2 regions of the Clostridium aromativorans genome follow, and region 2 is predicted to be linked to the other one. Evidence: riboswitches for the same ligand, from Rfam matches in the RefSeq annotation. Region 2 holds a riboswitch; the other holds the start of a gene.
What was found. Region 2 has a riboswitch for S-adenosylmethionine ahead of LN736_RS10135 (ABC transporter permease). Riboswitches for the same ligand answer to the same signal wherever they lie in the genome.
Positions count from the first base shown of each region.

Region 1: another riboswitch for S-adenosylmethionine. It lies ahead of LN736_RS04745 (ABC transporter permease); the one in region 2 lies ahead of LN736_RS10135 (ABC transporter permease).

Region 1 covers NZ_JAJJPB010000003.1:104,857-121,155, reverse strand. Annotated here, with positions in the region: gene LN736_RS04770 (YeiH family protein) at 1-1,006, opposite strand, end outside; gene LN736_RS04765 (nickel pincer cofactor-dependent isomerase, group 22) at 1,242-2,513, opposite strand; gene LN736_RS04760 (ABC transporter substrate-binding protein) at 2,532-3,542, opposite strand; gene LN736_RS04755 (threonine synthase) at 3,550-4,749, opposite strand; gene LN736_RS04750 (ABC transporter ATP-binding protein) at 4,920-5,711, opposite strand; gene LN736_RS04745 (ABC transporter permease) at 5,727-6,530, opposite strand; SAM riboswitch class I at 6,886-6,992, opposite strand; gene LN736_RS04740 (ROK family transcriptional regulator) at 7,036-8,130, opposite strand; SAM riboswitch class I at 8,357-8,463, shown strand; gene thiS (sulfur carrier protein ThiS) at 8,602-8,817, shown strand; gene LN736_RS04730 (HesA/MoeB/ThiF family protein) at 8,807-9,628, shown strand; gene LN736_RS04725 (M67 family metallopeptidase) at 9,642-10,052, shown strand; gene LN736_RS04720 (sulfurtransferase TusA family protein) at 10,070-12,403, shown strand; gene LN736_RS04715 (O-acetylhomoserine aminocarboxypropyltransferase/cysteine synthase family protein) at 12,473-13,702, shown strand; gene LN736_RS04710 (MBL fold metallo-hydrolase) at 13,709-14,614, opposite strand; gene LN736_RS04705 (DMT family transporter) at 14,826-15,692, shown strand; partial or broken gene LN736_RS19185 (NAD(P)-dependent oxidoreductase) at 15,834-15,970, shown strand; tRNA gene LN736_RS04700 (tRNA-Sec) at 16,089-16,185, opposite strand.
Region 2 covers NZ_JAJJPB010000011.1:90,070-106,368, forward strand. Annotated here, with positions in the region: gene metK (methionine adenosyltransferase) at 1-841, shown strand, start outside; gene nifB (nitrogenase cofactor biosynthesis protein NifB) at 965-2,257, shown strand; gene LN736_RS10130 (DUF523 domain-containing protein) at 2,281-2,751, shown strand; SAM riboswitch class I at 2,804-2,905, shown strand; gene LN736_RS10135 (ABC transporter permease) at 3,114-3,908, shown strand; gene LN736_RS10140 (ABC transporter substrate-binding protein) at 3,967-5,034, shown strand; gene LN736_RS10145 (ABC transporter ATP-binding protein) at 5,072-5,932, shown strand; gene LN736_RS10150 (ABC transporter permease) at 5,965-7,023, shown strand; gene LN736_RS10155 (ABC transporter permease) at 7,045-7,845, shown strand; gene LN736_RS10160 (nitrogenase component 1) at 7,842-9,344, shown strand; gene LN736_RS10165 (nitrogenase component 1) at 9,370-10,752, shown strand; gene nifH (nitrogenase iron protein) at 10,818-11,657, shown strand; gene LN736_RS10175 (hypothetical protein) at 11,966-12,229, opposite strand; gene LN736_RS10180 (DUF441 domain-containing protein) at 12,383-12,838, shown strand; gene LN736_RS10185 (amidohydrolase) at 13,052-14,695, opposite strand; gene LN736_RS10190 (sodium:solute symporter family protein) at 14,712-16,187, opposite strand; gene panB (3-methyl-2-oxobutanoate hydroxymethyltransferase) at 16,253-16,299, opposite strand, start outside.

The DNA of each region.
Region 1 (16,299 bases), on a different contig from region 2:
TTACTCCAGTTTCTTTATCCTCCCATTTTGTAATGGAGATTATAGCCAAAATAAAGCACCAGATTCCAATAAACATATCACGACCTACAACCTTCATAAGAGTAAACGTAGTTATGGCCTTATCTCCAAAAGAACTGGCTGCTGTAACTCCTGCGGCATCTGCAAATTCAGACGTTCCAATCCATGCTCCTGCCGCTCCTGCAGATATGCCTGTGACTTTTATAAATATGGAGAGTGCAAAAATCATCACCACTGCCCAAGCCACTACCAGAGAGATGGCCACAGACACATGTTCTTTTTTTGTCTGTATAGCACTTCCTACAGCTATGGATGCTGAAACTCCGCAGATAGAACCACCCGCTCCTAAAGTGGCAGCAAACCTCTTATCCAATCCCAGCCATTTCGTACCTACAAAATAAATTATCAAAAATGTAGATACAGCAATTACAGTTGCCTGTAAGAATGCAACAGGACCAGCTTTTACAATCAGTGTGAAGGGAAGCGTAGCACCTAAAAGCACAATACCCACTTTTACATATAATTCTGTCCTGAGCGCTGTTTCAAACCATTTTGGAATAGAAAACAAATTGCTGATTATAAGTCCTATGAACAGTGCAACAAGAGGCGCTTCCAAATTATACTTTTGCGCCCACCCCCAGGAACTAAAAGAATTGATTATAACACTTAAAATAAATAGAAGTAAAAATCCTATAAAAAAGTCCTTAAATCTGTAGTGTAAAAATAAATTTGCAATAGAAAATAAAATTAAAAATACAACGAACAGAAGTACAATGGACCAGATGTTATTTCCCAGTGCAGAAAAAAGAACACCTATATCTGTCCATTTTGGAATTTTGGCGGTAATAAATTTTATTGAACTTCCTAAAGACCAGAGAATAACTGCTGCCACCACCAGAATCAATCCTATCCATACTGCCCACCAATCTTCCTTTTTTACAAGATCGCTCCAGCCATTTTCCTTTGAGTTAAATTTCTTTTCAGACATATGAACACTCCTTTCATAATTCAAATATCAAAAGTTCAGAGCTAAAATATTAAATACTGTTCAATTAATATTGCTGCAACTGCTGCTCATAATTACAACACCTCACATTCCACTATATTTTTTAAAGTTATAAAAAGATCAGATTTTATTGGTATATCAATAAAACCTGATCTCTAGTTTTTCTAGTCAATCAAGTAAAAGTAAAAAATTTCTGTTAGCTTATAATAATTTTATCTTATAAAAACTCAGGCTCCCCTTTATAAAATTTCAAATCCCTTGGTTCAGTCAAAATATCTAAACTTGAATTAAGCTGCACTTCCTTCAAAAGAGGTTCGCTTACTAAGATATTCTCCAACTTCATCGTATTTTTGATCCAAACAATTTTTGTATCTTCATTTTTTATACCATTACAAATTTTTACTGCCATTTTTATTGCATCTTCTGAATTTGATGCTACCATAGGCACTTTAGCTGGCTCAACATAGGTACTTGTAAAACAATTAGTATACATTGTCTTAAAATCTATTTTATCAAATAACTTTCTGGTAATAACATCGGATACTCCTACACCATTGGCATTCCCATGAGATTCTTCAGTTAAGTCAAGTATTACACATTTTTTGAATTTCGGGCCTCCATTGGCATACTTTGTGAAATATAACCCAGTCACATTAGGATCCTGCCCATTACCGCTTATATTTTTTCCTATTTCACTTATCACAAGCACATCAAACTTAGGTATGAGTATCCTACCCATAAGTCTTCTACTTTCTTCAAGCAGCATTTCCTCTTTTTTTAAATTGATTATTTCATCTTTAGTCACAAATTCTATTTTACAAGTTTCATCATAGGCATTTTCAACTAAAGCCAGTGCAAATAGTAGATTAGTTTTTTCAGCCACCATGCACCCAATGCCTGGTATTAATTCAGAGAATCTTCCGAAGCCTTTGCTGTGTATCGAATCTGCTCCCATCTGTTTTCCAAGTCCTATCGATAGCATTTTACAAATACCGCTTTCAACTTTTCCCCTGAATCCCGTATGTGGCTTTATTCTTGGTATTATAACTATCCCATCAGCAGAAATGGCACTTTTCGAAATATATACAGGTAGCCCTGGTTCATACTCTCCTATAACTTGCACATCCATTGATGCATTTATAGAAACACCCATTGATTTTTCCGTAATACCATAAGAAGCCAATATTTCCTTTTGTCCACTTTCCGTTGATCCTCCATGGCTTCCCATTGCTGGTACTATGAATGGTACAGCTCCTTCTTCTTTCAATGAATCTACGACAGTTCTTGTTATTATATTTATATTGGCTATTCCCCTGCTGCCTACTCCTACAGCAATTCTTTTATTCCTTAAATTAATTATATATGGTTTAATACGTCCTCTTATTTTATATGATATATTTTCGATTTTATCTTTTTTAAATTTTTGTCTTATCTTGAAAAATTTCGGCAGCCTTATTTCTGAAAAACTATTTAAATCAAGTGACTCCATATGAATACCTTCTTATGATCATTTTATTCCTGCAGCATTCAAATAGGTTTTATCTACAAGTTCATCAACCTTTACATCTTTTCTTATAGTTTTATTTTGCCTTAAAGTTTTAATTGTAGATGAAAGTGAATTCGTAACCTCATCTGTCAACCTTATGTCAAAATCTTCTCTAGAAAGACCTTTTTGAACAACGACTTTATTTAATTTAAGCTCTTTAGCCATAATATTTGTTGCTTCATCGGGATTTGCTTTAACCCAATCTTCAGTCTTTTTATATACCTTCAGTAATCTCTTTACTATATCAGGGTTCTTTTTTGCAAAATCATTGTCTACTATAATAAAATTAATATCATATTTTAGATTTGTTCCATCACCTATCAATTTTGCTGTTTTTTCGTATTCAATAGAGGACGCATAGGGATCCCAAACAACTGCAGCATCAATATCCTTGGATGTAAAAGCTGTCTTTATATCGGGCGGCTGCAAATTGACAAGTTTTATGTCACTTTCCTTAAGTCCAGCAGATGCCAGATATCTTACGAGAAGGATGTGTGCAGATGACCCAACTGTAACTGCAACTTTTTTTCCCTTAAGATCTTTAGCAGATTTTATGTTTGAACCAGTAGCTGCCAATATTGAATTCAATTTATACCCTGCTGCGTAAACTCCTACTGCTTTAATGTCAATATTATTTGCCCTAGCCTGAATTGAAGGTTGATCACCAACTTCTCCTACATCAAGCTTTCCTCCCGCAAATGCTTCAATCATAGGAGGCCCTGAAACAAAACTTTGAAATTTTATTTTGATATTATCCTTTTTAAATTCTTCATCAAACCATCCTTTATTTTTAGCAATAATCAAAAGTGAATGATTTATTCCCGGCTGAAATCCTATATTTATCTCTTTAGGTTTTGAATCACTTTGTTTTTTACTGCTTGAAGTGTTATTTGTCTGTCCGCAGCCTGAAAATGCGAATATACTTATAAGTAGTATTGCAACTATGGAAAATATTTTTTTCACAACAACCATCTCCTTTTTAAATATCATTGTCAATTTCAATTACAGGAAGTTTTTCACTAACCAAATTAGGATATTTCAATCCACTCCCAGTATTTAAAAGCACAATTTTTTCATTGGATTTTAAGAAATTACTTTTTCTAAGCTTTTCAACTGCTGCAACAAGTGCCGCTCCTTCTGGGCATATAAATAGCCCCTCAGTTCTAGCAATCAAATTTATAGAATCTAAAATTTCTGAGTCTTTTACCTGAACTGCCGTACCTCCGCTCTTTTTTATGGCATCTAATACTATAAAATCTCCCAGTGCTTTGGGAACACGTATACCACCTGCAATAGTATTTGCTCCACTGCAGAATTCAGAAACATCCTTTTTCTTATTAAAAGCTTTAACTATAGGATTACAACCTTCTGCCTGAACAGAAATAAGTTTTGGTATTTTATCTTTTATCCATCCCAGTTGCCTTAACTCATTGAATGCCTTCCATATACCAATTATTCCAACACCTCCTCCTGTAGGATAAAGTATGGCATCAGGAAATTCCCAGTCAAAATATTCTGCTATTTCAATTCCCATAGTTTTTTTACCCTCGATTCTATAGGGTTCTTTTAAAGTCGCAGCATCAAACCAGCCATGCTTTTTTACACCTCTCGATATTATTTTACCTGCATCAGATATCAAACCTTTTACAAGATAAGTCTTTGCTCCATATATATATGCTTCTTTCTTAGCAAGCTCAGGAGCATCTTGCGGCATAGCAACTACAAGCTTAATGCCAGCTTTAGCCGAGTATGCCGACCACGCTCCCCCCGCATTTCCCGCAGTAGGCATAGCTATTGTTTTTATGCCCAATTCTTTCGCCTTCGACACACCAACTGCAGCACCTCTTGCTTTAAACGTTCCTGTCGGATTAAGCCCCTCATCTTTTATATACAGATTTTCAAATCCTATTCTTCTTCCCAAGGTTCTAGCCTCAGTTATAGGGGTATCACCTTCTCCAAGGGTTACTATATTATTCTCATCATCTATTGGAAGTAGTTCTTTAAATCTAAATAGCCCCTTCTTTCTTGTCTTAAAAATATTTTTGTCCACATTTTTTTTAATCTCATCAAAATCATACCTAACCAGCAGTGGTCCGCCACATTCACACAGATTATGAGGTTCATCCTTTGAGTACTTTTTACCACATTTTGAACATTCCAAATAACTATAATAGCTCATTTATTAAGTCTCCTTTATTTAAATATTTTCATTAATTTTAGTTATAAAAAAATCTCAGTGATTAAATTGAGATTTTTCAATCCAATTAAAAGTATAATCTTACCATTATTATGAATATTCCAAATAAATATATTAGCTAATTTACTTCTCTCTCCCATTATATTTTAAATCTACATACTACATGAAAATGGATTATCAACTTTCGTAAAAAACTCATCATATATTTCACTTTTAATCTGCGTAAAATCATAATTACCTCTATCCCTAGGTCTCGTCAAATTTACATGTATTATTTTTTTAATTTTTCCAGGCCTCTTTGATAATACTACAACCCTATCTCCAAGATAAATTGCTTCATCTATATCATGGGTTACAAGTATCATGGTTGTATTTTCCTTTTCCCATATTTTTAGAATCTCCTGTTGCATATTAATACGTGTCATAGCATCAAGCGCTCCAAATGGTTCGTCAAGCAATAGCAGTTTTGGTTTATTTATAAGTGCCCTTGCAATACTTATTCTTTGTTTCATCCCTCCTGAAAGCTGATTTGGATATGATCTTGCAAAGCCAGTCAGTTCGACTAATTCAAGTTGTTTATAAACTAATTCTCTTTTTTCTTCACTCGACATTTTCTCACTTATCCCAAATTCTACATTTTTTTCTACTGTAAGCCATGGAAAAAGTCTTGCTTCCTGAAATACCATTCCCCTATCTATTCCTGGTCCATTAACAGGTTTACCATAAGAAAAAATAGCTCCGCTATAATCTTTATCCAATCCGACTATTATTCTCAGCAACGTGCTTTTTCCACATCCACTTGCTCCTACAATACTTAAAAATTCTCCTTTTTTGACTGACAGGTTTATATCTTCTAACACATTAAGGTTTCCGCCATCTAATTTGAAATTTTTATTTAAATTTTTTATCTCAATAGCATTACAATTTTCTTGTTTATTCAAAATATTTATACTCCCTTCCTAATTTCCATTATTAACATCCCATTTTACAATTACATACTGTAATTTTTTTATGAAATAATCTATCAAAAATCCAATTACCCCTATTGAGAAAACTCCAACCAGCATTACATCAGGCTGTGATAACTCCCTTGCATAAGATATTGCATAGCCTATTCCAGAAGTAGCAGCTATTATTTCTGCTGTAATAACACTCATCCATGCACTTCCGATTCCGATGCGAAGTCCTGTAAAAATTGACGGAAGTGCAGAAGGAAAAACTATCTTTATTAGTTTTTCAAATTCATTTTTTTCCAATATTTCGGAAATCTCTAAATATTTTTTATCAGTACTTTTTATACCATAAATTGTATTTATTAATATTGGCCAAAAGCTGCCAATTACTATTACAGTTATTTTAGATGCCTCATCAATACCCATCCACAAAATAAGAACTGGTACCCATGCAACAATAGGAATTGGTCTTAAAAATTGTATCAGTAAATCTATGGCTCTCTCTGCTATTCTAAATAACCCAATAAATATTCCAAAAATTATTCCTAAGGCTGCACCTATACAATATCCTTTTATAACTCTAACTACACTTACATATAAATTTCTAAGAAGTTCTCCACTTTTAATCATGTCAATCAAAGTTAAGAATATTTTGGATGGAGAAGGAAGAACTGACTGTTTAATCAACCCCTTACTACTTAACACCTGCCATAATATCAATAACATTACTGGGACTATCAATGCAATAATTACATTCCCTAAAATTTTTAATTCTTTATAAGAGTTAATTTTTATATTTGCTGCCTTCATCTTTATTTTCTCCTTATAATTCAACTCATATTATTTTAAATATGTAAACATTGAAATTGTCATAATTTAGAATCACTACAGAATTCAATTCATTTATTTACACCCTTTTTACTATTTTGGTAAAAAGTATTTGAAATTTCTCTATTCTATATTTTAAATCTTCATATCACATCCTAACCTCCATTTATTTTATCAAGTAGATACACTAATACACAATAAAAGGCCAAGTATAACTTACTAAGTAGAGATTATATAATCCATCTCTATAATAAGTTCAACTTGACCTCTAGTTTTTCTAGTCAGTCCAATAAAAAAACTTCCTGTGGAGAAACCACAGGAAGTCATATCCTCTTGTCTCTCATCTTTCAGGGTATACCTGCTGGAATTAGCACCATTGAATACAAAATCTATTCAGGTTGCCGGATATCATAGGGCCAGTCCCTCCATCACTCTTGATAAGAAGTTATTCATTATTCATTTTTAATTTACGTATATGATATAACTTTTAAAATACTTTGTCAACAACAATTTTTTTATATTTTGAATTTTTATTATCAATACACCTTTCAAGAAAAAGAGCCGCTGCACCTACTGAAACCGAGTCTTCTTTAAAATATCCGTATCTTTTTACGGATACTCTTTCAGGAATATATTTTATACAGGTTTCATAAAACGTATCAAAATCAATCAGAAATCCGCTTAATACAATACATTCAATGTTCAATAAATTTGTATAGGATTCAATGCTTTTTCCCAGTTTTGATGCGGCATCTAAAATAAATTTTTCAGATGTTCCACAATTTTTCATACTCCTTGAATACACTTCATTAAAATCAATATAACCATAAATGTTTTCAATCATATGTTCAAAGGCATACTCATTATCTCCGGATGATCTCATAATCCTCCCCTGTATGACTGCCGCCTGCTTCAGTCTAGCACCACAATCAAAATAAGCCATATTTTCAAAATTCCTTCCTGCTCCATAAAAATACTCCGCAGTAACAGCTGAGTCTGCACAATTACCGCTGGTTACACTGCACCCCAACTTTTCTTCAAGTATTCTACTTATGCGCTCATTATCCCAAAACCCCGTTTCAACTGCAAGCCCAATTCCCACAAGCTGGAGAAGTTTTAGATTTAATTCCTCATAGGCACTCTTTATAATATAGAGAATTTCTTCTATGACTTCATCACAAGAATTGCAATAATCGATATAAAAGCCCTTTTTATAAAAAATTTCCATTCTCAAGTTCACTATAGATACCTGCACATGAGTGCTGCATATACTTATGCCCATAATATAAAACCTGCACACATTTACATCATACAGCACAGGTTTCCTTCCGCCTGTAGATTCGCCCATACATTTTTGAACCAAAATGGATTTTTTTTCAAGTGGGTTCATAACTCGATTCAGCGTAGTCAATTTCATACCTGTTTTAAATAAGATTTCATTCTTGGTCATAACACCATTTTTTTGTATTAAATTGAATATTTCTTTTTCTTCTGAAGCTAGATCTCTAAATAATCTGTAATTGTCTATCATAACATCATACCTTTTATCATTATTGTATACTTTAGTCAATGTACAATTCACATTTTACAATGCACAATTATGAAGATTTTCGGATAAATCGAAAATCTACCAAAATTGAATTCTTAATTCTTATTGAGAAAAGTATTCTTTGCAATCAAACTCTTTCTGCATCTAAGAACCTAATAAAAATATAGTACGAAAGGGAGGTAGGTGTCAATACGACAAAAATAAATTTATTGACAAATTTATTTTAAATGTGTTAGTATTTAATAAATTAAACATTGAATTCTTATCAAGAGAGGCAGAGGGACTGGCCCTATGATGCCCGGCAACCCGATTATTTTCAAAGGTGCCAATTCCAGCGGGTTATATAATTTGCCTGAAAGATGAGAAAATTAATTATAAAAATGACTTTCTTGTAAATTATAACAGGAAAGTTTTTTATTTTGTCACAGTTTAAATTAAGTGTAAATTCTTTTTTCCAAAATGGTTAGAAGATAAAAATGTTAAATGAACAACGAGGAGGGTATCATGAAAGTAACAATTAATGGTAAAATTAAAGATATAAAGGAGGGAGTCACTGTAACAAAAATTTTAAAAATAGAAAATGTAGAAATGCCAGACATGGTTTCTGTTCAGTTAAATGACGAATTCATAGATAGAGCCAATTTTAACAGCACCGTTCTAAAAGAAAATGACAAAATTGATTTTCTATACTTCATGGGGGGTGGAAATAGTGGATTTTAGTGAGGATCAGATAGAAAGGTATTCAAGACACATTATCCTGTCCGAAGTAGGTGTGGAAGGTCAGGAAAAACTTTTAAACTCCAAAATCCTCATTATAGGTACGGGCGGTCTGGGAGCACCTGCTGCCATGTATCTGGCTGCTGCAGGGATAGGAACTATAGGCCTTGTAGATGGAGACATAGTGGATCTTTCAAACCTTCAAAGACAGATAATCCATCGCACAAAGGACGTGGGAAAGGCTAAAGTTCAGTCCGGAAAAGAAACCATAAATGAATTGAATCCAGACGTAAATGTAATAACTTATAGGGAACTTGTAGACTCCAGCAATATCTTGGATATCATAAAGGACCAGGACTATGATTTTATAATAGACGGTACAGATAATTTTCCCGCCAAATTTTTAATAAACGATGCCTGTGTAATTTCCAAAAAACCATTTTCACATGGAGGAATAATAAGATTTCAAGGGCAGCTCACAACTTATATACCTGACAACGGTACTCCCTGCTACAGATGTATTTTTCAATCACCACCTCCTGCAGGTGTTGTACCAACCTGCAAGGAAGCAGGTGTTCTAGGTGTAATGGGAGGAATTATAGGATCACTTCAGGCAACAGAAGCCCTCAAGTATATACTTAAAATCGGCAGTACCCTTGCAGGATATCTTTTGACTTACAACGCAATGACAATGGAATTCAGAAAAATAAAGGTATCCAAGAACAAGAACTGCGGCATATGCGGTGAGCACCCTACAATAAAAAAGCTGATAGACTATGAACAGACAGCCTGTGATCTCAAAACAGCAAATTAAGCAGGTGATATTTATGATATATATAGACAAATTGCAATATGAAAAAATTTTAAAACAGGCCAGGGATGAATTTCCCGATGAATGCTGTGGTTATCTTGGAGGACTGGATTCTGGAAAAGATATTTTTATTAAAAAAATATACTCCTTGACCAATACAGATCACAGCAGCGAACATTTTTCCATGGATCCTGCCGAACAATTCAAAGCTGTAAAGCTCATGAGAAGTGAAAAATTTAATATGATTGGCAATTATCATTCTCATCCTTATTCACCTTCCAGGCCATCTGAAGAGGATAAAAGGCTTGCTTTTGATGACAAAATATTGTACGGAATTTTATCTCTTGAAAAAAAGAAACCAGTATTTAATTTGTTTAAAATCGACAAAGACAAAAATGTTGAAAAGCTTGAGTATGAAATAGTTTAAAAAAGGAGTGAGATATTATGATAAATATAAGTGAAGATCATTATAAATCCATAGAAGACATAAAAGAAAAATCACAGCAGTATTTAAACAATGCAATAGATCCTGTGAGATTTAAAGCTTTTAGGGTTTCCATGGGTGTATACGAGCAGAGAAAAAAGGAAACCTACATGGTGAGAACTAGAATACCCGGAGGAGTCATAACTTTAGAACAATTCAAACGTATAAGTGAACTTGCAGAAAAATATGCAAAAGGCAAATTGAAATTCACCTCCAGACAGGACATTCAATTTCAAAGTGTTGATTTGAAAGATGCCTATCCAATAATAAATTCTTTGATAGAAGTAGGCATAATAACAAAGGGCACTGGTGGAAATACCGTTCGAAATGTGGAGTGTTCCCCTCTTTCAGGTGTTTCAACAGACGACGTCTTTGACGTAACCCCCTATGTAAAAGCAGCCACCAATTACCTCATAAAAGATCCAACCACCATGAACATGCCCAGAAAATACAAGATAGCCTTCTCCAATAGTCCACAAGATACAGGCAATGCAACCATATCCGATCTGGGATTCATTGCAAAAATAGTAGATGGCAGGAGGGGCTTTGAGGTATATGGGGCCGGAGGATTTGGCGGAAGTCCGAGAGTTGCTTTAAAGCTTAAGGATTTCATACCAGCAGATGAAATACTATACTATATACAGGGCCTTAAAAATGTATTTGAAGTCGAAGGAGACAGAACCAATAAAAATAAGGCCAGAATAAGGTTCATACTCATGAGACTGGGTGAAAAAAAATTTGTTGAAGAATTAAGTTCAGAGATAAACAAACTAAAGGAAAAAGGCGGTCTCAACATACAGGTGGATGAAAATGAATTTATACTACACCCTGATGCCAAGATTGTCCGGGACGTAAATGTGGATGAAAAGCCTAAAAATGTACTGTTTCCGCAAAAACAGGAAGGCTACTATTCCGTCTATGTTCATCCTCAAAGCGGAAATTTAAAAGTTGAAAGCTTAAATAAAGTACTTGCTTTCATAGAAAATTTGAATTATAAAACATCCATCAGGGTTACAAACACCCAGGGATTTTTTATAAGAGATTTAAAGAAAAAAGATGCTGAAGCTCTTATAGAAATAACAGGCAGCTTTACTTCCATATACAACATAGATAACTCTGTAACCTGCGTGGGTGCTTCCACTTGCCAGCTTGGATTATGTCTTTCACAAAATCTGTTAAAAGCCATAAAGAAAGAATTTGAAGGTACATCACCTGAAATAAAAGCTGCCCTTCCAAGACTGTTTATATCAGGATGCCCAAATTCCTGTGCTCAGCACGAAAAAGGAGCCCTTGGCCTTCACGGCAGAGCCAGACGAACAAAAAACGGCCTGGTTCCAATGTACTCCATATCCTTTGGAGGAAAAATAGGATCAAATGTAGCCAGAATGGGAGATACCTATGGAGATGTACCTGCAAAGAAAGTTCCCCTGTTCATCCATGAACTTGCAGAACTAAAAATTAATTCCGGATATGAAGATTTTTATGATTTTCTGGATAACAGGTCATCGGATATAAAAACTCTTATGAGCAAGTACACCGATGTGGATAAATTTGTAGAAGATCCCGATATTTACTTTGATTTTGGAGCCTGCGAGAGATTTTCATTAAAGGGCAGAGGGCCTGGAGAATGCAGTTCCGGTGTAATGGATGTTATAAAACTGGATTTGTCAAATGCCAAATCCTCACTTGAGAAGTACAAAGACACAAAACAAAATTCCGATCTGTATTCCTCTGCACTGTCCTCGGCAAGAACCCTTCTGGTACTCAGAGGAGTGGATTCAAACAAAGACAGAGAGATATTTGAGGAATTCAACAAGAATTTTGTAGAGACAGGTTATGTAAAACCCTCAATTAAAAAGCTTTTTGGAGATCTCATAGACTACAAAATAGACGGTACAAATGATATATCCAGCAAAGCTTCAGAAGTAGAATACCTGTACAACAAAGTGGATGCAATGTATAGATCCTTAAACGGAAAATTGGAAATAACCCTTCCAAAAGAAGAGAATACGCAGTCAAAATCCTATAATGAAGACAATGGTGAAGTGAACGACCATGATAAAATTGGAGACCTTAAAATTGTGGATTTAAGAGGAGTAAAATGCCCTATAAATTTTGTAAAGGTGAAAATAGAACTTTCTAAAGTAAAATCCGGACAAAAGCTGGGATTTTATTTGGATGACGGCGATCCTATAAACAATGTTCCCCAAAGTGTAAAAAACGAGGGACACAAGGTAATCTTTAAAGATACAAACTATGACGGTTACAATCTATTGGTGATACAAAAAAAATAACATGAAGTCAATGGAGGGTGGTATGCTTGTCACACACCATCCTTCAAATAAATTACTGGGAGTGAAACAATGAAATTCAATACAAAACTCATACATGGAAATTTTAATATAGATTATACTGGAGCTACCAATACCCCCATCTACCTTTCAAATGCATATGCTCATAAAAGTGCAGAAAATCTAGAGGATATATTCACTGGAAAATCCATGGGCTATGCCTACACCAGGATATCCAACCCTACCGTCATATCTTTTGAAAGAAGAATGGCCAGCATAGAAGACGGACTGAGTGCAACATCTGCAGCATCGGGCATGAGCGCCATCTACCTTGCAATTATGAACGTATTGGAACCCGGAAACGAGATAATTGCTTCCTGTGGTCTCTATGGCGGCAGCTATACCTTGATAAGAAATTTAAAATCCTTTGGAATAAAGATAAAATTTTTAGAAGAATTAAACAAAGAATCCCTGGAACTGGCCATAAATGAAAATACCAGATTGGTTTTTGCAGAGACTATAGGGAATCCCAAGCTGAATGTTCTTGACATAGACCCTGTTTCAAAGATCTGCAGGCTGCACAATATTATTCTGATGATTGATTCAACCATGACAACTCCATATCTCATAAAACCTCTGCAGCATGGAGCAGATGTGGTAATACACTCCACATCCAAATACATAAACGGAACCTCCAACTCCATAGGTGGAATTATAATAGATGGTGGAAGCAGCAAATATTCTGACTCAAAATATAACAATTTTGAGCCTTATATAAAGAAATTCGGCAATATGTCCTTTACAGCCAAACTCAAAGATACAATAGGAAGAGATATAGGTCCTGCCATGTCACCCTTTAACGCATTTTTAAATCTTACAGGGGTGGAGACACTGGCTCTCAGAATGAAAGAACACTGTAAAAGTGCACTTACAGTGGCCAAGTATCTGGACTCTAACAAAAAAGTTTCAGAAGTAAACTATCCCGGCCTGGAAAGCTCCAAATACCATGACCTGATTAGAAAATATTATAAAAACGGAGCTGGTGGTATTTTAACTTTCAGACTGGGAACCAAAAAGAAGGCTTTTAATTTCTTAAACAGCCTGAAACTCATATTAAACCTTACAAATATAGGCGACACCAAATCCATAATAATTCATCCTTCTTCCACTATATGTTCCAATAATACAGAAGAAGAAAAAATACAAATGGGGATATATGATGATCTGCTAAGATTATCCGTGGGAATAGAGGATGTGGAAGACATAATAGAAGATATGGAGCAGGCTCTAGAAAATGTCTGAAAAGTTTTAATCAGGAGAATGTACTTTTGAATATTTAAGGAACCCACTATCTATGTTCAATTTTATAGCTCCCGTTTCATTTAAATACTCTACATAGGACTCAAGCATTTTCTTCATAATAGCATATTTGTATTTACTGTTTACATGCAGTGTAAATTCTTTTATAACAGCATTCATTATGTTTTCCATCGTCATAGAGTCCTCTATGGCATTATATATCTTTCTTGCTCTATTTCTATAAAAATGTATATTATCTGTTATAAGTTTTGTAATATCATCAAAAATACCTTTATGAGCCACTATATACTTACTACAGCTTAAATCATAGAGCTTTTTTTTGCTCTTTAAATCCTCTGTAAGTATATAGGCATAAGGCATCTTGGCTCCCTTCATAACTTCATAGCTTATGAGAGCATCTCCAAGATATGCAACATTGTCGGGAGTTACAATGCACATATGTGCAGGGCTGTGTCCTGGTGTATGAATAAGCTTAAATTCAATACCACCTACATTTATTCTGTCCTCATCATTTAAAATCAAAATATCAGTTTTACAGATCATACTGCCAAAATGCTCTTTGACTTCTGACAGCGTCTGGCTGTTGTAATAAAGTTTCAAATTTATTGCAGAACTGCAGATAAGACCCTCGTAAGCTGGCATGGCAATAACACATCCATATTTCTCCTTAAGATACGAATTATTCCCCACATGATCTATATGTGCGTGGGTGCATATTATTCCCTTAACCTTAAAGCCGTTCTCCTGAAGGATTCCATCTATTCCCTTTCTCTCTCCCTCTGCCCATCCTGTATCCAACATGATAATCTCCTTATCACTGATTTTATAAAAAGGTATATAAGTCATTCCCGTATCAATGCAAAACGTATTGTCTTTTACTCTTTTTACTTTCATAATTTATCTTTAGTAAACTTTACTAAAGCCCAGTCCACCTCTTTTATAGCATTTTAATAAAATTCTTTGCAAATTACAGTTTTTCATCAATGTAAAAATTATAACATCAATAAACTCAGAAAGCTATAAAATATATTTTTATATAGAGATATTTATTTTATAATTAGTCTGTAGACATTTTAAAAATAAAACTTTTTAGGGGGAAACGGAAATGAACGCTAAACTCAATATTATCACATCCATGCTTATATTTGGAAGTATTGGTGTATTTGTAAAAAATATAAACTTACCCTCTGCAGAACTCGCCTTTTTCAGATCTTTTATTGGAAGCTTATTTTTAGTCTGCGTGTGTTATCTCACAAAGAAAAAAATCTCCTTTCAATCAATAAAGCAAAATCTCCTGCTTCTTCTGATATCAGGAACAGCCCTCGGATTAAACTGGATTTCGCTGTTTCAGGCTTACAAGTACACCACAGTATCCATTGCAACTCTCAGCTATTATTTTGCTCCTGTGTTTGTAATAATATTATCTCCCCTGATTCTCAGGGAAAAGCTTACACCGCTCAAAACCGGATGCGTTATTATGGCACTTGCAGGACTATTTTTAATTCTCAATACTGGCAATAATGCCGCAGCAGCAGGATCCTATAATCATTTAAAAGGAATATCTTACGGAATTTTGGGTGCAGTCCTCTATGCCAGTGTGATTTTAATGAATAAATTTATTAAAAATTTATCAGGTTTTGAAACCACGCTGATCCAGCTTATAACAGCAGCTGTAGTACTGCTGATCAGTATACTTTATAGAAACAACATCCATATTGGCGAGATAAGTCATAAGGCCTTGGTTTTTATATTTATAGTAGGTATTTTACATACAGGCATAGCCTATTTACTTTATTTTACCTCTATAAAAAAATTAGATGGACAATCTATAGCCATCTTAAGCTACATAGATCCAATTTCAGCTGTATTTATTTCTGCCATATTTTTAGGTGAAACTATGACACTTATTCAAATAATAGGAGGTCTCCTTATTTTAGGCTCAACATTTTTAGGTGAAATTATAAAAAATTGAGCTACTTATTCCCGATTTTTATGCTGCATTACCTCTGTCTCTGCCCATATCCATATTTAGGTTACAAAACTCAATGTAGAAAAACCCCAATAGCTTTTCCACCTCATCATCAATCTGTTCAACCTGGTCTTGAATATATGTGGAGATTCGATTATAAATACAGCTTCAATTGTAGCTTACCAAGGCACCAAGGCCACAATTTACTCATCGATTATTCAGCTACAAAGGGAGCTATTGTCAGCCTTATGCGTTCGTTAGCACTTTCACTGGTATCTAAATGGCATTCGAAGTACAAAAAGGATACTTTCACAATATTTCCATTGTAAAAGTATCCTTTTAAATCCCCATAAATATATAATCAAATCAAGTAAATTCAATGGTTTTAGTAGTATAAGCTGGCGGGAATATGTGGGAATCGAACCCACCCGTCGTGGTCTTAGCACGGCAACACGGTTTTGAAGACCGGCAGGCACACCAGCACCTATCTACTCCCATTGAAAGCACAAGTATTATTATAGGTGAAATGCTGTTATAATGTCAACAAATTAATGAAATAGTAATCTATAAAATAATTTTATACATTTCATAAATATTTTATATAAGTGCT
Region 2 (16,299 bases):
TATAGAGGCAATAGGTGCAGGGGATCAAGGGATGGTGTTTGGATTTGCCACAAATGAGACACCTGAATATATGCCACTTCCAATAGCACTGGCTCATAGACTTTCGAGAGGATTGGCCGATGTCAGGAAAAATGGCATTATTCCATATTTAGGACCAGATGGTAAAACCCAGGTTACAGTAGAATATGAAGGAGAAAAACCTGTGAGAGTAGATACAATTTTGATATCCTCACAACATGAAGAAAATGTGGAACATGACCAGATTGAAAGAGATATAATAGATAATGTCATAAAAGAGGTAATACCTGAGAAATTTATAGATTCCAATACCAAATATATTGTGAATCCTACAGGAAGGTTTGTAAAGGGAGGTCCGGAGGCTGATTCAGGACTTACTGGAAGAAAGATAATAGTTGATACCTACGGTGGATATGGAAGGCATGGAGGAGGAGCTTTTTCGGGAAAAGATCCGACGAAAGTCGATAGATCCGGAGCCTATGCGGCAAGGTGGATAGCAAAGAATTTGGTGGCAGCAGGTGCTGCGGATAAGATAGAAGTGGAGGTTGCCTATGCTATAGGAGTGGCAAGGCCTGTGTCCATAAGTGTCGATACTTTTGGAACAGGTAAGGTATCTGATGAGAAAATAGTGGATATTGTAAAAAAGCTTTTTGACTTGAGGCCGGCAGCCATTATAAGAGATTTGGATCTTAGAAGGCCAATATATAAAAAGACAGCTGCTTATGGACATTTCGGAAGAACCGATATAGAGCTGCCCTGGGAAAGCCTTGATAAAGTGGATAAGATAAAAGAAGAATTAAATAAGGTGGTTGTATATTCTTAAGCCACAAATGCTGTGAATTTTTATGAAAGGTTGACCAGAAATACTGGAGGCCAGGCAAACTAAATTTTTAAGTTTGTCTGGCCTTTTTATATTTTAATTATGCAAAAAAGGAGATAATAAGATATGCCTATAAATTTTGCAAGGGAGATTGAAAAAAAGACATTTCAACATCCCTGCTATAACTGTATTGCACATAAGTATGCTAGAATGCACATACCTGTAGCTCCAAAATGCAATGTAAGCTGTAATTTCTGCAATAGAAAATATGATTGTGTAAATGAATCCAGGCCTGGAGTTACAAGTGGAATTCTATCCCCAGAGGAAGCAAGAGATAAATTCAAGATAGTAAAAAATAAAATAAAAAATTTGACGGTGGTTGGAATAGCTGGTCCAGGAGATCCACTTGCAAATTTTGAAGAAACCAAAAAGTCCATAGAACTTATAAAAGAAGAATGCCCGGATATTACATTTTGCCTTTCCACCAATGGATTGATGCTTCCTGCTTATGCGGAGGAACTGATAAAATTGGGAGTCACACACGTTACAATAACCATAAATGCTGTAGACCCTGAAATAGACGCACAGATCTATAAATATATAAACTATAGGGGAAGCACTTTTGTAGGGCCGCAGGCAGGAAAAATTCTACTTGACAATCAGCTTACAGGTCTTAGATATCTTACAGAAAAAGGTATTGTGTGCAAAGTAAATATTGTGATGATAAAGGGAATCAATGATGCTCACATTCCTGAAATAGTAAAAAAAGTTAAGGAATGTGGTGCCTATATGACAAATATAATGCCTCTTATACCTGTAAAGGGAAGTGTATTTGAAAACAGGGATACTGTAGATGAATCTGAATTGAAAAGCATGAGGAAAAAATGTGAGCCCTATTTAAAACAGATGTATCACTGCAGGCAGTGCAGGGCAGATGCCATAGGGAGTTTGAATGAGGATGTATCGGCTCAATTTAGGAATTATAAGAAAAATGTAATTTCTATTGACAAATCTGAGAAAATATATAAAGATGACAATAAAACAGGTAAGGTGAACAGAGGTTATAGATTTGCAGTGGCCAGCAGTTCCGGAGATTATGTAGATGAACATTTTGGGCATGTATCTCAGTTTTATATATATGATGTATTAGATGAGAATATTAAATTTTATGAGAAAAGGGATGTGGAGAGGTATTGTAATGGCCAACAAGAATGTACTGGACATGATGATAGGATATCGGGTATTATAAAGTGCATAGAGGACTGTAATGGAGTGCTTGTACTGCGTATTGGCTTCGAACCTGTAATTAGGCTTCATGAGAAGGGGATAAAGGTATTTCAGATGTACAGTACTATAGAAGAGGGCATAGAAAAGGCAGTAAAATTGATGAGTCAGGTTGATAAATCAAGCGATTCTTAGATTCAGATGGAGGTTATGATTTAATGAAGGGAAAAATTTTGGTGAGTGCGTGTTTACTTGGAGAGAAGGTACGTTATGACAATGGAGATGTAGCCTGTCATGATCCGCGATTTTTAAGGTGGGCTAAAGAGGGGCTGCTTATAGGAATTTGTCCAGAAGTATCTGGAGGACTTCCTGTGCCGAGGCCGGATTCCCAAAGAAAAGGAGATAGGGTAGTCACTGGCAAGGGTGTTGATGTGACTTATGAATATAAAAGTGGAGCACAGAAAGCTCTTTCTCTTGCAAAAGAAAATGATGTTTCCGTTGCTATTTTAAAACAAGACAGCCCTTCTTGCGGGAGCTTGTATATATTTGATGGTACATTTAAGGGTGTTAAAAAGTCAGGCCAAGGTGTTACTGCTGAATTGCTGAGAAGGAACGGTATTAAAGTGTTTGGCGAAGATCAGCTGGATGAAGCTGAAAGAGAAATTAAAAAAATTACCTCAAATTCTTGACAATATGTGTATTAGATTATATAATTAGCCTTATATAGAAAAATAAACAAAATTCTTATCAAGAGAGATTGAGGGACTGGCCCTATGACGTCCGGCAACCTAAATTTATTTAACGGTGCTAATTCCAGCAGATTATATGTCTGAAAGATGAGAGAACAAGTACTTTCTTGTATTTTATCTTTGCAGGAAAGTTTTTTATTTGCAGGAGAAATTAGTGTGTATGTATTTTGTAAAAATTGAGATTTGATAATAATATTGAAAAGAGTTGACTAGAAACACTAGAGACTTATTTCTTGTTAGATGTAAGCTTCTGGTGTTTTTTGTATTTTGAAATATTTAGATAAAAAGGAGGATGATAATGAATGGATATAGATAGTAAAACTTATCTGGAAAATAAAAGTCATGAAAAAAATGCAGGGAAAATACTGAGCAAAATTTTTAGAAAAAGTATAGCTGTAGTGCTGTTTCTGGTTTTCTGGCAGGTTGCACCTATACTCGGGATAGTTGATCATCAATTTATACCTACTTTTACAGAAACAGTGGGTACTATTGTGAGTCTTACGCTCAAAAATGAAATGCTTGTTCATGTAAAAGTAAGTCTTTTAAGAGCTGGAGTGGGATTTTTGTTGGCCGGAATTATAGCCGTGCCTCTGGGATTTTTACTTGCAGGAGGATTTAGAAAGCTGGAGGAAATACTGGATCCGTTGCTGCAGATTCTGGCGCAGGTAAATCCTTTCTCATTGTTCCCGGTTTTTATACTTCTTTTTGGAATAGGAGAAGTCGCCAAGATCTCTATAATATTCTGGGTGTCCATATGGCCTATATTATTTAGTACTATAACGGGAGTGAAAACTATAGATCCGCTGTTGGTTAAGGCAGCTCAGGACATGGGCACATCGAAAATAAAACTTTTTTGGAAAGTAGTTTTGCCGGGAGCTGCTCCAAGTATATTTTCAGGACTCAGGATGAGTGCAGGTAATGCATTTTTGATGCTCATAGCTGCGGAAATGATAGGAGCAAGCGCAGGACTTGGATGGATGGTGCTCAATTCAGAAGTTAATTTCCAAATTAACAGGCTGTTTGCAGCAGCGCTTACAATTGCCCTGTTGGGTATATTTATAAATAAAGCCATAGGTTTTGCAGAAAAAAAGTTGTAGTGTGGAAACAGGATTCTTTTGTATCTTAAAAATTTAATTATTTTGGGGGGATTTTCAATTGAAAAGTAAAAGGTTAATTTCAACAGTGGTTTCAATAGTTTTGGCAGCATCGTTTTTTTCCGGCTGTGGAGGAGAGAAGCAGGCTTCAACGAAAAAAAGCGGAGAACTTCAAGTTCTTAAGACCTGGAGCAGGAAGGATTGTACAGCTGCACCTATTATAGTGGCAGATAAGCTGGGATATTTTAAAGAACAGGGATTAAAAATACAGTACACAGGAGATACTCAACCGGCACAGCGTCTTCCTTCAATATTAAATGGAAATAATGATTTTGGAGATGCTCATCCTAACAATCTGGCAATTGCAGCTGAAGGAGGTGCAAAGGTGAAAGGGGTGGCCAGATCTATTGTGGAACCTCCGGACAGCGTAACTGACACCCATCTTCAGCATATGTGGTGGATAAGTAATAAAAACGGGCCTATAAAAACATTGGCAGATATCAATAAGTATCCAGGGAAAGTAAAAGTAGGTGCCAATTCAAGAAATTCCTGCGTAGATTTCCTGTCAGATATATTATTTGCTAAAAACAACATCTCCCTGGATAAAATTGAGTGGATTCAGATGCCGGATATAGAACAGGTATTGTCTTTAAAAAAGGGACTTATTCAAATTGCAGTAGTTCATCCGCCTTTTTATAAATCCATCGAGGAAAGCGGCATAGGGAATATATTGACTACAAGCAGACCTATAGCTGGTGAAAACGGAGGAACTTATCTCTACTATTTTTCTGATAAATTTATAAAACAGCATCCAGATGAAGTTGCCAAATTTATAGTGGCGGTTAAAAAGGCAGAAAGGTATATAAACAAAAGCATACCTGTTCCAAAGGAACGTGCTAAAGTCAACCAATGGGTATCAGATGCCATAGGAGTACCTGTAAGTGCCAACCACTATTATGCAGATGACGGGGTTATAAAGGACAAGGATATACAGCAGTGGATAGATGGAAGTAAGACAAGCGGTGCACTTCCTAAAAATGCAAAGGTGAAAGTCAGTGATATAGTTACTCATGAGTTTGACAAGTATGGAAATTTAGGGTCACAGCCAAATTATGTAGTTAAAGAATAATGTAATCATACTCAAATTTATAGAAGGGGAGTTTTAAATGAGTAAGATAATTGAAAAGTCAAAACAGGAAAGTGTAAATCTGAAGGATAAGCAGTATAAAATTGTTGTAGATAATATAAGAAAAGTCTACGATGTAAGGTCACAAAATGGACAGGGCAATGAAAAGTTTATAGCAGTGGATAATTTTAATTTAAAGGTGAGAAAAGGCGAATTCATTACAGTGGTGGGACCCAGCGGCTGCGGGAAATCAACCTTTCTGGACATACTGGCAGGATTGTCAAAACCTACTTCTGGAAATGTATATATAGATGGAAAATTGATCACAGGACCTGCACTGGATAGAGGAATCATTTTGCAGGGGTATGCACTGTTTCCATGGAGGACTGTAGAAAAAAATATTGAATTTGGCCTTGAGATAAAAAAGATACCTAAAGAAGAGAGAAAAAAGATAAGTGAAAAATTCATAGATTTAGTGGGACTAAAGGGATTCGAAAACAGGTATCCACATGAACTTTCAGGAGGAATGAAGCAGAGAGTTGCTATTGCCAGAGCACTGGCCTATGATCCTGAAGTGCTGCTTATGGATGAGCCTTTTGCTGCGGTGGATGCACAGACAAGGGAATCACTTCAGGAAGAGTTGTTGAATATATGGGAGAAGACCAATAAAACCATTGTATTTATTACCCACAGTATAGAGGAGGCTGTTTTTCTTGCAGACAGGGTGGTTGTTATGGCAACTAATCCGGGAAGAATCAAGGAAATCATAAATGTAAAACTTCCTAGACCAAGAATCAATTCTCAAATCAGAACTTCCCAGGAATTCAATTCCAATAGGAATAGGATATGGGAACTGCTTCACGGAGATGCTGATAAAAGACAGGCAGAAGTTTCTGTATGATGATTTTAAATTGAGGGGAGTAATATAAGACCGTGCATGAGGAAATATATGAAATTAAAAATGGCCTTCATTATTATATTTTGAAATATTTTGGAGTAATAGTGATTTTGATTCTGTGGCAGGTTCTTCCTGAAATTGGCATACTAGACTCCCAATTTATTCCCTCATTGTCAGAAGTACTGGTTCAATTATACGAGATGTGTCTAGAAAGTGAATTGCTAGTACATGTTGCTGTAAGTCTTTGGAGGGTACTTATAGGACTTATTATAGCAGCTGTCATTGCAATACCTCTTGGATTTCTACTGGGAGGATGGCTGACTCGGGCAGCGGATATACTGGATCCACTTTTTAGAATATTTTCTCAGGTGAACCCATTTTCACTGATGCCTGTATTTATATTGTTTTTTGGCATAGGGGAAGCGGCAAAATTAGCAGTGGTGGCGTGGGTGTGTCTGTGGCCTGTTTTGTACAATACCATATCGGGAGTAAGGAGAGTGGATCCTATTCTCATTAAAACTGCATTGTCCATGAATGTGTCCAAATCCGAGATGCTTAAAAAGGTGATTGTGCCGGGAGCAGCGCCTTCCATATTTTTAGGACTTAGAATAGGAGTTGAAATGTCGTTTTTTATGCTTATAGCAGCGGAGATGATAGGTGCTACTGCAGGAGTGGGATGGCTTTTCCATAATTCTGCCATGAACAATCAAATACCAAGAATGTATGCAGCAGGTGTTTGCATTATAGTTCTGGGAATTATTTTAAATAGATTTTTGATATACATCCAGAATAAATTGTTTTTCTGGAAGGATTCAACACATGTCTTTAGTTTTGCCAGATGGAAGAAAAGCGTAACTAGATTTAACAAAATGCAGGTGGTATCCATAGTTTCAATTGTTGTTGTAGTTATAGGTATTGGAAGTTATGCCGCCCATATTTCCAAAGTTACGGACATTGACAGTGATACCCAGATGAATCATATGAAGATGGATGAGGATAAGCACATGAATATGAAAACAGATGACAATATGAAGATGGATGAGGATAAGCATACAGACATGAAGACAGATGATCATATGAATATGGACAAATAAGTTATATAGGTGGAGATTTAAGTGAAATATAACAGAGATATTTTTTATAAGCTGTTGGTGATATTTGCATTTATTGCAGTATGGGAAATTGCAAGTAGACTGGAAATAGTAAATCCTCTTTTTATTCCGCCATTTTCAAGTGTGATTTTAACTTTGAGGAATATGTTTATATCTGGAAATCTTGCTGCAAATATAGGCATAAGCGTGGAAAGGGCACTAGTGGGTTTTATTATATCCATTATAATTGGAATACCGCTTGGATGCCTGCTTGGAGGATGGTTCTCAAAAGTTGATTTGATGGCAGAGCCTGTTATAGAAATATTTTCACAGGTAAATCCGTTTATATTGTTTCATGTACTTATCTTGTTTTCAGGTATTGGTGAAATTCCCAAGATCGTCATAATTGCATGGACATGTACTTGGCCTATAATGTTCAACACAATATACGGAATCAGACATATGGATTTTTCCATAATAAAAACTGGAAGGGGATTTGGACTTGAAAGGTGGAAACTTTTTTGGAAAGTAGGTATGCCTTCAATTTTACCTTCAGTGTTTGTGGGAATCAGAATAAGCGGCGGGTATTCATTTTTTATGCTCATAGCAGCAGAAATGATGGGAGCAAGTTCAGGACTTGGATGGCTGATTTTAAACAATCAGGAGAATTATGCCATAAAAAACATATTTGCAATTGCCATTATAATAGCCTTCCTTGGGTTGCTTATGGATACTGTAATAAAATTTGTTGAAAATAAATTGTTGGGGTATAAAAGCGAAAAAATGTCCAATGGTATCAATTTGAATGGAGGGTATAATTTATGAAATTTGATTTAAATACTTCTGTAGTGAAAACAAGGGAAGAACGACTGGGCACTATTATAGGATGGAAAACTGGAAAAGCTTCAGAGCTTTCCAGGGATTCTGCCTACACTTGTGCAGGGTGCAGAGGAAATGGAGGGAAAAGACTTTGTGAGACCATAGGACCCTTTACTCAGGGTTCAGGATGCAGTGAACAGATGGTGGAGTGTCAGGCGGGAAATATAAGAGATGCGGTTTTGATTCAGCATGCTCCCATAGGCTGTGGTACAGGACAGGCGTGCTATAACTCCATATACAGAAATGGGCTGGCTATTAGAAATCTGCCCGTGGAAAATATCAAGATAATAAATACAAATATAAAAGAGACCGATATGGTGTTTGGGGCACTTGGAAAATTGGAGCAGTCAATAAAAGATGCTTGGGACAGACATCACCCAAAGGCAATCTTTATTGCCACATCCTGTGCTACGGGAATTATAGGAGAGGACGTAGACAGTGTGGCATCTAAAATGCAGGAAAAATTAAAAATACCTGTCATTCCAATGTACTGCGAAGGGTTCAGATCCAAGCACTGGAGTACGGGTTTTGATGCAGCACAACATGGAATATTGAGACAGATAGTACGTAAAAATCCCAAAAAGAAACAGGAGGATCTGGTGAATGTAATAAATCTGTGGGGCAGTGATGTCTTTACACCAATATTGTCTAGACTCGGGCTAAGAGTCAATTATGTAGTGGATATGGCTACAGTGGAGGATCTGGAGCAGATGTCAGAAGCTGCAGCTACGGTTTCATTTTGTAATACGCTGTCTTCTTATCTGGCAGCAGGCCTGGAACAGCAGTTTGGAGTTCCAGAAGTAAAGGCGCCTCAGCCCTATGGAATAGCTGGAACTGATGCATGGATAAGGGAAATCGGAAGGGTTACTCACAGAGAAAAGAGTGCAGAGATATATATAGAAGAAGAACACAGGAGAATAACCCCTAAAATTGAAGAGCTCAAAAAATCTTTAAAGGGCAAAAAAGGTTATGCAGCTACAGGTTCAGCCTATTCCCATGGACTTATTGCAGTGCTTAAGGAATTGGGAATTGAGGTTGATGGTTCATTGGTATTTCACCATGATCCATCTTATGATGACAATGATCCTAAAAAAGATTCTCTGAAATTTGTAGTAGATAATTATGGTGATGTACCAAATTTTAGTGTTAGCAATAGACAGCAGTATCAATTTTATGGACTGCTTAAGAATATAAATCCTGATTTTATTATAATAAGACACGGTGGACTTGCACCACTGGCTGCAAAGATGGGAATTCCAGCAGTCCCTCTGGGAGATGAACATTTTGCAGTAGGCTATCAGGGTATTATAAATTTGGGAGAAACTATATCGGATATACTTGCCCGTAAAAAATTCAATGAAGATCTTAGACTGCATGTGAAGCTGCCTTATACGAAATGGTGGCTTCAGCAGAAGGATCCTTATATACTTCAAAAACAACATTGATATTTGTAGAATAGGAGTGAATAAATTGCCAGATATAAAACTGAAATGCGAAGATAAAGGTTCTAATAGAGCTGTGAAAAAATCAAATTCCATTGAACAGATAAGATATGGCTGTGCTCTTGGAGCCATGCATACTGCTTTTGCAATTCCAAGGGTTATACCAATTGCCCATTGCGGTCCTGGCTGTGTTGACAAACAGACGGCCAATATAGCTTTTTATAATGGCTTCCAAGGCGGCGGCTACGGCGGGGCTTCTGTTGTACCCAGCAGCAATATCTATGAAAAGGAAGTGGTGTTCGGAGGAGAGGACAGACTTCGTGAGCTTATAGATGCCACTTTTAAGGTACTGGATGCAGATTTGTTTGTAGTGATGACAGGTTGTATACCAGACACTGTAGGAGATGATGTGGGGTCTGTGGTAGGAGAGTTTCAGGCAAAAGGTCTTCCTATAGTTTATGCGGAAACAGGAGGATTCAAGGGGAATAATTTTATAGGACATGAGTTGGTTACAGAAGCTATTATAGATCAATATGTTGGGGATTATAGTGGTCCTCTTGAAAAAGGGCTTGTAAATGTATGGTCTCTTCTGCCTTTTCACAATACTTTTTGGAGGGGTGATCTGGTGGAAATAAAGAGGATATTGGAAGGTGTTGGGCTTAAAGTAAATATTTTATTTGGCCACGAATCCCAGGGGGTATCGGAGTGGAAAAATATAAAAAAGGCCCAATTTAATCTGGTCTTATCTCCATGGCTGGGACTTAAAACTGCGGAACACTTAAAAGAGAAATATGGTCAGCCATATCTGCATATCCCCACGATTCCAATAGGAGCGAAGGAAACCAGCAGTTTTTTGAGAAAAGTAGTTGATTTTGCAGGTATTGATAAAAGCAAAGCAGAAAAATTCATAGAAAATGAGGAGAAAAAATACTATGAATATCTTGAAGATTTTTCTGATTTTTATGCTGAATACTGGTGGGGACTTCCGGCGAAATTTTCCGTTATAGGTGACAGTGCGTATAATCTGGCACTTACAAAATTTTTGGTAAATCAGCTTGGGCTCATACCTGCCAGGCAGATTATCACTGAAAATCCACCTGAGAAATACAGAGAAGCCATTAAAAATGAATACAAGCATATAGCAGATGATGTTTCTACAGATGTGGAATTTGATGAAGACAGCTATGTTATTCATGAAAAGATAAGAAACACTGATTTTGGACATAAGCCCCCTATTATTTTTGGAACCACCTGGGAAAGGGATCTGGCCAAAGAATTAAAAGGATTTATAGTGGAAGTCGGATTTCCTGCATCCTATGAAGTTGTACTATCTAAATCCTATATAGGATACAGGGGAGCACTTACTTTAATTGAAAAGATATATACAACCATAGTCAGTGCCAGTGCGTAATTTGTTATTTTGCAGTTTATTAAAAAATTTAAAATAAAAAAGATAGAGATATGGAGGAATAATATATGAGACAAATAGCTATTTATGGAAAGGGCGGCATAGGAAAATCTACAACTACACAAAATCTCACAGCAGGATTGTCTGAAATCGGCAAGAATGTCATGGTAGTGGGCTGCGATCCAAAGGCAGATTCCACGAGGCTGCTTTTAGGAGGAGGGCTGGCACAGAGAACAGTTTTGGATACTCTGAGAGAAGAGGGTGAAGATGTAGATTTAGATTATATAATGAAAAGAGGCTTCAATGGTATAAGGTGCGTTGAATCCGGAGGACCTGAGCCGGGAGTTGGCTGTGCAGGAAGGGGAATTATAACTTCTATAAATATGCTGGAAAGACTGGGTGCATATACGGAAGATCTTGATTATGTTTTCTATGATGTGCTGGGTGATGTGGTGTGCGGAGGTTTTGCTATGCCTATTCGTGAAGGAAAGGCCAAGGAAATATACATTGTGGCCAGCGGTGAGATGATGGCACTATATGCAGCCAACAATATATCGAAGGGTATAAAGAGATATGCCAACAAAGGCGGAGTGAGACTGGGAGGAATAATATGTAACAGCAGAAAGGTAGATAATGAAAAGGAACTGCTGAAGGCATTTGCTGAAGAACTTGGTACACAACTTATTTATTTTATTCCCAGGGACAACGTGGTGCAGAGAGCTGAAATTCATAAGCAGACTGTAATACAGTTCGATCCTGATTCGAATCAGGCGGAGGAGTACAGATCTCTTGCGAAAGCAATAGAGGGAAACAAGAAATTTGCGATACCGAAACCTATGTCGCAGCAGAGGCTGGAGGAAATATTTCTGGAACATGGACTTATAGACAAAAATCTAAGTGCTGTCTAATTTCCATATGAGATAGGTGATAATAGTATATTGATAGAGATGAGCTTGATTAACGTTAAAATTAAAAAATTATTTTGTCATCAAGTAATTATGACGCCTATGGTAATCTATTTTTTAGCACAACGAACTAAACTAAATATTTTATAAAGTTGACTAGAAATGCTAGAGACTGTTCTTATTTTAAATAATGAGGTCTCTAGCATTTTTATTAGGTGAGTTATTTACAAAGAATAATGATGATATATGGGTATAGATTCCGAGAAATTATGGTTCAGCTTTTGGACTACAAATTTTGAGGGAACTATTCCCTAATTTTTATGCATTATTAAAAAAGAAGGAATAATCCTTGGAAATAACTCCTGAATAGATATTCCTACTTCCTGAGAAGGAAGATTGCAGAATAAATAATTTATTTGCGGCAGCTCCTTTTTCTTTATGCCTGAAAAGTAGTTGGAATTTGAAGGATTAGTTACCAAAACTAGTTTGCCGGTTGCAAAATGATTGCACTGATACTCTATTTTTGTTAATGGAATAAATGAATAAACTATATCTAAAATTTCATCTTTCAACATCTGAAGTAAATCAAGAGAGTGAGCAATTGTTATTTTTATGGATATGTCATTGGTGCTTTTTAGAAAACAGCTAATTTAACAATTCTTTTTGCATTATACAGATGATCTCAAATATATATATAATATTGGAGTGAAATAAAGGAGTGATTCAAATTGGAATCAAATATTATTCTATTGGTAATATTGGCAGCTTCAATATTAGGAAAAGCTAATTCTGTGGCAATTGCAGCCTGTATACTATTAATTATTAAACTCTTAAATATAGATAAGTATACTTTCCCGTATATAGAGAATCATGGAATGTTTATAGGACTAGTATTGCTTATAGCTGCTATTTTAATTCCAATTGCAAATGGAAAGGTTACATCTACAAATATAAAAAATGTATTTACTTCCTGGGTTGGTATCGCAGCATTATTGGTTTCTCTATTTACTACCTATTTAAGTGGACTTGGACTACAGTATCTTACTGTTCAAGGTCATGGTGATGTAATGCCAGCCCTAATATTAGGTGCAGTAATAGCTGCTGCTTTTCTGGGTGGAGTACCAGTAGGACCTTTGATTACTTCTGGTATACTTGCATTGGGACTCAAGTTATTTCATAGATAATATGAACTCATGGAGGTTATAAAAAATTGTTTTGTTGGCAATCCAACACTTAAGGTGACATTATCACAAGTTAATAACACATATATTAATTAAATTAATCTGTTTTTTAAACAAATTTGACATAATTAAAAAGGCAAGAAATGCGCTATCACTGATAGAAGCCTTTCCTGCCTAAAATTTTACATTCCCTCCAGCTTGACAGCTGTTTCAGTATTAATTTCTGATATACTCAATCTTGCCGTCAATCATGGTCATATCAACATCTAGGTTGTAAATATCCATTGGATCAATGGATAGGATGTCCCTAGATAAAATAATCATATCTGCTAATTTACCTACTTCAATGCTGCCCTTAATTTTCTCCTCAAAAGAAGCATAAGCTGCATTATAAGTAGAGCATCTGATGGCCTCCGGAACGCTGACAGACTGTGTTCTGTCACACTGAACATTTTTATTTCTGTCATAACGGTTTACCGCACCGTCAATTGCCTTCAGTCCATAAGGACCTGAAGGTGCATCACTGTGTAAAGAGCACGTAATCCCCGCATCCAGCATACTCCTAAGGGCTCCGAAATATTTCATTCTTTTTTTCCCATAGAATTTTTCATAATTTGCACCAAATGCTGCCACTAATCCGGCATTTACACTGGGACAAATGTTCATTTTTGCCATACGGTCAATCAAATCTTGATCAGTTAATGTGCAGTGTTCTATTCTATGCCTTAAGTCAGGGCGTGGATTAGTTTTAAATGCTTTTTCATATCCTTCCACCATAAATTCTACGGCCATATCTCCGATGGCATGAGCAGAAGCTTGACATTCGGCATCATTTATTTTTTTGATATACTCTGCAACTTCTTCCCTCTCCCAGCCTCTTTCACCTTTTAATTCAGGATCATGGCTGTATGGTTCTCTGGTAGCACATGACGGTGCTCCGCTGCCTCCGTCAATCATGAATTTGCAGGTACCGATCTTAAAATGTTCATCTCCTAAACCCGACATAAGCCCCAGATCCATCCAGTGTGCATTTTGTTCAAGAGAATACGGCTTTCCGAAAATGCTGTGAAGCATCATGTATGAACGTACTCTAAAGATTTTATTCCGGCAGAGCTTCTGCATGGTGTGATAAGATGAGGGCCCGCATTCCCCACAATCATGAATTGAAGTGATACCGGCTTCTAAAAGCTGCTTGTGGGAAATCATTGCTGCCCTGATTTGTGCTTCTTCAGTATAATCCACCTGACCCCACAGCCAAAAATGTGTATGTCCACGAACCAGTCCGGTTAATTTTCCATCTGCAACTTCCACTTCACCATCAGGATACTTTTTTGCATCCTCCGGTTTGTATACGTTTAGATAAGCCAATGCCTTGCTATTATACATGCAAATATGTCCGCCAACATGCATGCAGTGAACAGGATTGTCCGGAGCCGCTGAATCCAATTCCTCTAAAGACGGAGGACGCTTCTCCTTCAAAAGCAGCGGTTCATATCCCATCATAGATATCCACTGTCCCGGCTTTTTCAGTTTCACAGCTTGACGAATTATATCCAGTATTTCTGAGACTGATCTGCGATTACGAGTATCGATCATTGCCGCATCTATTTTTGCTTCCAGCAAACCATTAAGGATAGGATGGTAATGAGAATCAATAATTCCAGGCATCAAGGTACGTCCTTTCAGGTCTATGACCTTTGTGCCTTGGTCTATTATTTTCTCCAATCCTTCGTCGGTTCCTGTATAAACTATCTTATTACCTTTCACTGCCACGGCCTCAACTATTTCATCTTTTTCATTAACTGTGATTACCTTTCCATTTTTGAAAGCGTAGTCAGCATAGGAATAATCAAATTTCATTTAGCTCCCTCCAATTTTAATGTGCTTTAGTAATTTCTACGTTGTTCAGTTCTATCTGTTTTTTGCCCTTTTTAAATGCTTTAGACGGGAATGCATACATCATGATGACCATTATTATAAGTGAAAGAATGATTCCAGTTGTCTGTGCATTCAATATCTTGAATAATTTAAATGCAGGAAATATATAAGTGATTATAAGTGTAAGGGCAACACCTGCTACTGCCGATACCGAAGCCGCAGCTGCAGTTGGCCTTGTTGAAAAAATACCGAAGAGCAGTGGTGCCGTTAGTGATACTGACATCAATGTATAAAATATTGTAAGTGCCGTTATTATATTAGGAAGAAATAGCGCAAGTATTACTCCGATAACTCCACTTGCAAATGTAACGCCTCTGCTCATTTTAAGTACTCCTTGATCCGACAGGTCTGGGTTTACAAAAGTCTTATAGATATCATTTGTAAATGAACCATTGAGCATATAAAGTACTGTATCTGCAGTACTGATTTCTGCAGCAAATACTGCTGCAAGAGCTATAGCTGATATTCCTGTAGGCAGCAGCTTCATCATGGCAGTAGGCAATGCTGAGTCCTGTGAAGCCAGATGAGGGAACATTGCAAATGAACACATACCTATTATTGCCGGTATGAATGCGAATAAAAACTGTACTACTGCATTGTACATCGTTCCTTTTCTTATAGTTGATTTGTCTTTTGCACCATAAACTATGCCTACCAGACCCGGGGATACAAAGAATGAAGGCGTCAGCATAAAGAAATATCCTAGTATCACAGTGGCTCCTAACCCGAAGAAACTGAAATATTTTGTGGTACTAACTGCGTTATTTAGATTAGCTGCAACTAAAGTCTCAAGTCCGCTAAAACCTCCCACGTGAGACAGCGCAAAGGGCACAGCAATGATAAATCCGGTTAATACTACTACTAATTTCAACACTCCAACATAAGCTGAAGATACAAGCCCTCCGAAGGCAAAGTATACGGTTACAACTATGGCACCTACGATAATTCCGGTTGTTTTAGGAATGCCGACGGTTACATTTAATATCCACGAAACACCCATTAATTGTGCTGCAAACAAAGCCAGGGTTCCTACAAACATCATAGTAGAAAATACACCTTTGAAATATTTTGAATATCTTTTATCCAGGAAGTCACCGCAAGTCATCAAATTATATTTGGTGGACAGCTCCCAGATTTTAGGCCCTACAAAATAAGCCAGAACCACACTGCCAATAGCAGAAGTTATCATCCACCATACGGCAGAAATACCTGATGTATAAGCAAGACCGGTGATACCAACTGTAGAACCGGCACCGATGTTCCCACCGATAAGCGTTGCAAACAGCAACCCGGGACCAAGCTTTCTTCCAGCTACCATAAAATCGTTTCCGCCCTTGACCCTTTTGGAAGCAACATAACTTATTAAAATAAGCGCCGCAATGTACAATACGATGGCTAAAACATAAATATTCATTAACTAATTTCCTCCTTTCAATTCATAATCCAGAATAAATATGAATTGAATATTAGTTTTTAAATTTAATATCCTTCTACCTTAGCATTAAAGCTGTATTCAGGTGAAGGAA